2 regions of the Devosia lacusdianchii genome follow, and region 2 is predicted to be linked to the other one. Evidence: predicted binding sites of a transcription regulator. Region 2 holds the regulator's gene; the other holds the start of a gene.

Region 1 (3,377 bases), 1.3 Mb from region 2:
TGGGACCGATCTTGAGCACGCCGCTCTTGCGTGGCAGATCGTCGTCCAATCCGGCGAATGGGGTGCGTTGTTCCAGGGTGCGTGCCAAAGCGAACAGGTCCTGGAGGTCCGTCGCGACCTGTCGCCGGTTGGTTTTGCTCAGCCCTTTGTAGCTCTTGGCCTTGCTGAGATACCCCTTGTACCAGGCGCCGAAGCCGGCCTGCCAGATTGCGTCGGCCGACGAGAGACTCTCCCTGGCGTGGCGATAGAGCACGAGCAGGCGGCGCCACTTGTGTTCATCGAAGCTGAAAGGGCCGTTGGTGAAGGCCTTGCCGGCTTCATAGCCCCAATACATGAGCTGGCGCGATGCCTCGGGCGACATGTTGAGGTTGAGGCCGCCCTCGCCGTCGGCGAGGAAGATGCGGGCAATGCGCTCGCGCTGGCCGGTCAGCTCGGACAGCAACTGATCCTGCCAGTCCTTGGCTGAATTCAGGACATACCAGGCGAAGCCGGTGATGTCGCCGACGGCGGACATCTGGACGCCCATGCCCTGCGCCGCCGATTGTGGCACCGTCACGCGCCGGCTCAGGTTGCTGGCATAACCCAACAACTCCTCGATGCTGAAGGCAAAGGTCGGTCGCGTCGGCAGCACCGCGTCGAACATGTGGATGGGAAAGTTACTGCTGATGCCACCATCGGAGAACAGGGCCGTTTTTGGCATTGCCGGTGGCGACGAGGCGGCTCCCAGATTCTTCATGATCGAGGGGAGTTCGGTATCGACCATGCGCAACGGCACGGCGGTGAACAGTACGGGAAAGCTGAGGCTCATGCGCACGGCGACCAGCACCGGCAAGGCCGCCTCGCCAGGGAAGGGACGGGCCGCCGGATCATGCGGCCAGGAGCGGCCCGGACGGCGCGCCAGATATTGCATGACCGCGTCGGGCAGGATTTTGCGCCACTCCGCCGCGAGATAGCCCGCGGGAGCGCCCAGGCGCGGCAGTGTGTGGGGGCGGCGCATTGAAAGGTTGGTGGTGACGACCCGCAGGTCGACGCCCTTGGCGCTGAGGTCGCCGAAGGTCAGGGGCTTGCGATGCGCCGGGTCGCCGAAAGCGATGTCCTGCAGGGCGCGGTGAATCCAATCGGTGACGGCCAGCGGTCCTTCACCTTCGGTGAGACCGGTGCAGAGCCCGAAATTGTTGGTCGGCAGGGCCTGCAACATGGCCGTTGCCGGCTCGACGATTGTCGTCACTGCCCGCCGGAGCTGACCCACGACCACCCATGCCAGAGCCGCCAGGCCACCCAGCACCAAGCCTAGGACAGCGGCCAGAATCGTGGCGTAGGCCCCTGCCCCGAGCAGCCATGATGGGATCGCCAAAGCCAGGCCCCCTGCCGCTGCTGCAAGAGCGCAGGTAAGAGCCGAGCGCTGCAGCAGAGCGCGGACCCCAGGCTTGAGCACAGTATCGACGAAGCCGTTGATGCCGCCGGCCCGCACGACCTGCTTGGCCAACTCGGCGGCCGGTTTGAATGACGGGCTGGGCTGGAACAGCGACAGCAGGATATCGGGCAGCTCGTCGCAGTATTTCTTCAGCGTCAGGAACGCCTCGGGGCGGCCATTCTGCCGCCCATACTCGGCTGCGGCAGCGAAGGCTGCCGCGATCGCCCCGGCCGATGTGCCACCCAGAGAGCGGAAGCGATACTTGGTCGCGATTTCGAGGATGGCGTAGGGATAAATGATCCCGGACGTCACCCCGCCCTTCATAATCGCATCGCATTCAAGCGGCCCGGTGAGATCGAACTGATTGCGAGAATAGTCCGGTAGCACAGTTGACATCGGCGGGCCCTCCAATGGCGCCACGAAGTCTGGCACCGAAGGTCTTTTGCAGCAAGCGACCGCGGGCGCGCGGCATCTTGTTCGAAATTTCTACCACCATGTATAATATTCTTTACATGATGCCAAAAATGTTGGATACATTGGCCGTCAGAGCAGGAGTGCGTACATGTCGATGCGAGAGAGGACGTCGTGGATCGCCGTGATCACCACGCTGATCGTCTGGAGTTACTATTTCGCGGTGTTCTGGGGCGACGCGCTGTCCGGGCGCATCGATGGCACGGGGTTGCGCAACCTCTTCATCGTTTGCCTCATCATTTCGGTGGGCATCATGCTGGGGCTGGCGATCGCCCTGTCACTGAGGACACGCCAGTCGATGGATGCGCCACCCGATGAACTGGAACGTCAGATCGAGGGCAAAGCCGACAAAATCGGGTTCAAGCTGCTCGAACTCATCGTGCCGGTGGTGCTGATCACCGGGTTGCTCAATGTCGATACGATCCGCGCCGCCTATCCGGAAGATCCTGCGGGCAGCACGGCGATCATCTTCGCCAACGGCTTCCTGATGAGCATCGTGCTGGTGGAGCTGGTGCGCGAAGGGGTCAAGATCGTCATGTTCCGGATGACAGCGTGACATGGCGCCGCCGCCCATCACCAACACCATCCGCCGCCTGCGGTTCGATCATGGCGAGATGACCCAGCAGGAGCTGGCCGATCGCATCAGCATGACGCGGCAGACCGTGGCCGCGATCGAACAGAACAAATACTCGCCCTCGCTCGAGGCCGCCTTCCGCATCGCGGAGGTTTTCGGCGTCGAGATCGGCGAGGTCTTCCAGTGGAAGAAGCCTAGTACCGACTGACCGAGAGATATCGCGAACTGAACATCGGCCCCAGCTCAGTTGCGGGCCGCGGGCTGACGCATGCCTGCGAAATGGAGAAATCGAGATGAAAGCCATCGTACAGACAGCCTATGGCGCGCCGGACGTGCTGGTCATCAAGGATGTGCCGAGGCCAATGCCAAGGGAGAACGAGGTGCTGGTCAAGGTGCATGCGACCACGGTCACTTCAGGCGATGCACGCTTGCGGGCCTTCCGCATACCGGCAGCGTTCTGGCTGCCAGCGCGACTGGTCATGGGCATCACCCAGCCCAGGAAGAACGTACTGGGCTGCGAGTTCGCTGGCGAGGTGGTGGCGATTGGCCGGAACGTCACCCGCTTCAGGGTGGGCGACCGGGTATTCGGCCTCCACGTCTATGGCGCCTACGCCGAATACAAGACCGTGCCGGATAGCGCCGCGATCGCCACGATGCCGGCGCGGATGAGCTACGAGGAGGCGGCGGCCATCCCCTTTGGTGGGCTGACGGCGCTGTACTTCCTGCGCAGGGCCAATATCCAGCCCGGCCAGAAGGTGCTGGTCAATGGCGCGTCGGGCGCGGTGGGCAGCTTCGCCGTGCAATTGGCGAAGCACTTTGGCGCCCCGGTGACGGCGGTGTGCAGCGCCGCCAATGCGGCGCTGGTGCGAGACCTCGGCGCAAGCGAGGTGATCGACTACACGACAACCGACTTTGCCA
Region 2 (3,377 bases):
CGGCAGTCGGGCACGTCGGGCTCGCCCTCGATCCTCAACGCTTCGCCGGAAGCGGCGGCCGGTGGCAATCTCGCTATCCTGCGTACCGGCGACCGGGTGCGGATTGACCTTAACAAGGGCCAGGCCAATATCCTGATCTCTGACGAGGAAATCGCGACCCGCCGGGCCGACCTGGAAGCCACCGGCGGTTACAAGTTCCCCAAGCACCAGACGCCGTGGCAGGAAATCCAGCGCGGCATTGTCGACCAGCTCGGCAATGGCGCAGTGCTCAAGCCCGCTGTGGCCTATCAGCGCATCGCCCAGACCAACGGCGTACCGCGGGATAATCACTAAGGTTCGCGGGTCGGCAAACCAAAAGGCCCGCTCTTCGGCGGGCCTTTTTCTTGCCGGCTACTGTGAATTCGCGTCGATGCGCTGCCTAAGACATGGCGCGCTCTGTCGCGTTCGCCGCAGCCTGTCGAACCACGAGGTCGTGGCACCCAAGCCTCCACTCGCTCGATCTCGTGGTTCGATAAGCGCGCCGTGAGGTCTCCGATAGTGAGGCGGATCAACCGCGACGCGCCTCGAACCGCCCTTCGGTTCCATCCTCATCGCCCGGCTTGTCCGGGTGATCGATGCTTCAGCACGTGCGGAGAAATGGACTGCTTGGCCAGGCCGGGCAATGACGATCCACAAATGGATCGCTCAGTCCAGCGCCTTAGGCCGGTCCGACATCCTACCACCTAGCGAAGCCGGGCATTGGTCACCGGGGTGGGCTGAGATGTTCGTGCACGATCTTCCAGCCGTCCGGCCGCTTCGCCAAAACCGAGGTTCCGCGACCTGAGCCGGCTTCGCGCTTGCCATTGACGGTGGCCTGCCAATGAAAGGTGTATGCAACTGGCTGCACCGTCGCCTGCCGCGATCCAGCGTAGCGCCTCGATTCGATAGATTTCTTCGGTCAGAACAGCCCAAGTTGCCTCGAAGGCCGCCCGGATCGCCGCCAGGCCGCTATGGGAGCCGTCGCTAAACCAGAACACTGCATCATCAGCGATTAGCGGCGCGACATCACCGAAATCGTGATGGTTGATCCGCTCGGCATATTCGGCCATCACCGCCGCCGCTTCCGCAGCAATATGCTCTGGGTTGGAGGCCCCATCGCTCAAAGCCCGGCCTCCTGAACTCAGTCGCCGGCAAGGCGCGTGTTCACCGTAGTCCAGCGGCCGCTGGGGTCGCATTGCAGCAGCAGGCTGTCGTTGTTGCGTATGCCAACCACGGCACCGATCGAGGAAAACTTGTCCTCGAGCACGCAACCGACCACTGGGGTATCGGGCTCGCCCGCTTCCCAGCCGGTTCCGGCGCGGCAGACGGCGACACCGCCGCCTGCATTGATACCGACGCCCGCCGTGAAGGCCACGTCGCCGACCCAGCAGCGAGTCTCGCGTGCGGACACTTCCTGCGCAAGCGACGGGCCGCCCTGCGCTGCAACCAGCATCAGGGCCAGAAGCAGCGCGGCGCGCATCAGTACTTCCTCAACAGGCCAACAAGGCGTCCCTGAACCTTGACGCGATCAGGCGGGAAAATGCGTGTTTCGTAAGCCGGGTTGGCGGCTTCGAGAGCGATGGTATTTCCCTTGCGACGCAAGCGCTTGAGGGTCGCTTCTTCATCATCCACGAGAGCAACGATGATCTCGCCTGTGCTGGCGGCATCCTGCTTCTTGATCAGCACGGTATCGCCATCGAAAATGCCGGCCTCGATCATCGAGTCACCGCGCACTTCGAGTGCATAATGTTCGCCGGCGCCGAGCATTTCGGGCGGCACCATGATGGTGTGGGAATGGGTCTGAATCGCCTCGATCGGCGTGCCGGCCGCGATCCGTCCCATAACAGGAATGGAAATTGGTCGCGCATAGTCCTCGCCAGAGGATACGCGCGCGGGAGGCGACGCCACCTTGCCCAGATTGCCTTCGATAACCGATGGCTCGAAGCGCGCCTTGCGGCCGCCGAGCGAGGGGTTCATCGAATCGGGGAGCTTGACCACCTCCAGTGCGCGGGCCCGATTGGGCAGGCGGCGGATGAAGCCGCGTTCTTCGAGCGCGGTGATCAGCCGATGGATGCCAGACTTGGACGCCAGATCGAGCGCATCCTTCATCTCATCGAACGATGGCGGGATGCCGCTTTCCTTCATCCTCTCGTGGATGAACATCAGCAGCTCGTGTTGTTTGCGCGTCAGCATTGGCCCCTCGGAAACAGAATCGGAACATAGGCAGAACGACTATACGTGTTCCAGTTATGTTCTGCAATATGCTGATATGCTCATCAGTCTTGCGGGCGCCAAGACAATCAGAACGCGTCGATGGCGAGCGCTTCGACAATCGTTCCTGCGTCTTGCCCCGGATCGAATTCAGGTTGGACAATCAGCATTTCTGCCTGGGCCAAAGACGAAGTATGGCCGCTGTCGGTCTGCGATATCGGGAAAAGCTCTGGTCCGGTCGGCGTATGGATGAGCTGTGCGCGCATGAAGTGGCGGCGCGCTGTATTGGCTGGCGTCGGGCCGGCCAGCGGAAGATACCATTTGCTGAGGCCCGTATATCCAACCCAGCGGCGCAGGGCGGGTTTAATGAAGACGATGGCCGTGACCATGGCCGACACGGGATTGCCTGGTAGGCCGAAGATCAGTGTCTTGCCGCGGGTGCCGAACATCAGCGGCTTGCCGGGGCGCATGTTGATCTTCCAGAAGTCGAGGGTTACGCCGAGTTCGACGAGGATCTCCTGGACGATGTCATGATCGCCGACGCTGGCGCCGCCAGTCGTGATCAGGATGTCGGGCTCGGCTGCGAAGATGGTCTCCAGCGTTTGCCGGAGGGCGGCGCGATCGTCGCGGGCTATGCCGTAGTCGGTGACTGTTTCGGCATAAGGATGGAGCAAGGGGCGGAGGCCGAAGCTATTAGAGGCGACGATCTGGTCGGGGCCCAGCGCGGTGCCGGGCAAAACCAGTTCGTCGCCGGTGGCCAGCAGGGCAATGGCCGGGCGCCGAGCTACGACAAGGCTATCGGCATTGGCGGCAGCGGCCACGGCCAGTTGCACCGGTGCCAGGCGGACGCCGGGATCGATGAGTTGGTCCCCGGTGGCGAAGTCGTTGCCGAGCGGGCGGACACTGTGGCCCTGGCGCGGGCGGGTGTTGAAGCGGACCATGCCGCCCTCGGCCTCGGCTTCTTCCTGCATGATCACCGTATCAGCGCCCGGAGGGACTGGGGCGCCGGTGAAGATGCGGACAGTCTGACCGGCCTCTATCGATCCGCCATAAGCAGCGCCGGCTTGCGAGGTTCCGACCATGGTGAGGCGGTGGCCGTCGACAATGTCCGCTGCGCGGACGGCGTAGCCGTCCATGGCGCTGGCATT

The links. Region 2 encodes LexA, which represses DNA repair genes until DNA is damaged. Its sites were predicted from a motif close to TGTTCNNNNTGTGTTCNG; they were not measured.
Region 1: a site for LexA is predicted at 1,889-1,906, ahead of MF606_RS04575 (patatin-like phospholipase domain-containing protein). Genes of this name have one in related genera too.

Annotation. Positions count from the first base shown of each region.
Region 1 is NZ_CP092483.1:930,030-933,406, reverse strand. Features, by position in the region: gene MF606_RS04575 (patatin-like phospholipase domain-containing protein) at 1-1,810, opposite strand, end outside; gene MF606_RS04570 (hypothetical protein) at 1,977-2,441, shown strand; gene MF606_RS04565 (helix-turn-helix transcriptional regulator) at 2,443-2,667, shown strand; gene MF606_RS04560 (NAD(P)-dependent alcohol dehydrogenase) at 2,753-3,377, shown strand, end outside.
Region 2 is NZ_CP092483.1:2,203,061-2,206,437, reverse strand. Features, by position in the region: gene MF606_RS10755 (IlvD/Edd family dehydratase) at 1-333, shown strand, start outside; gene MF606_RS21745 (nuclear transport factor 2 family protein) at 723-1,142, opposite strand; gene MF606_RS10740 (hypothetical protein) at 1,160-1,498, opposite strand; gene lexA (transcriptional repressor LexA) at 1,498-2,211, opposite strand; gene MF606_RS10730 (molybdopterin molybdotransferase MoeA) at 2,319-3,377, opposite strand, start outside.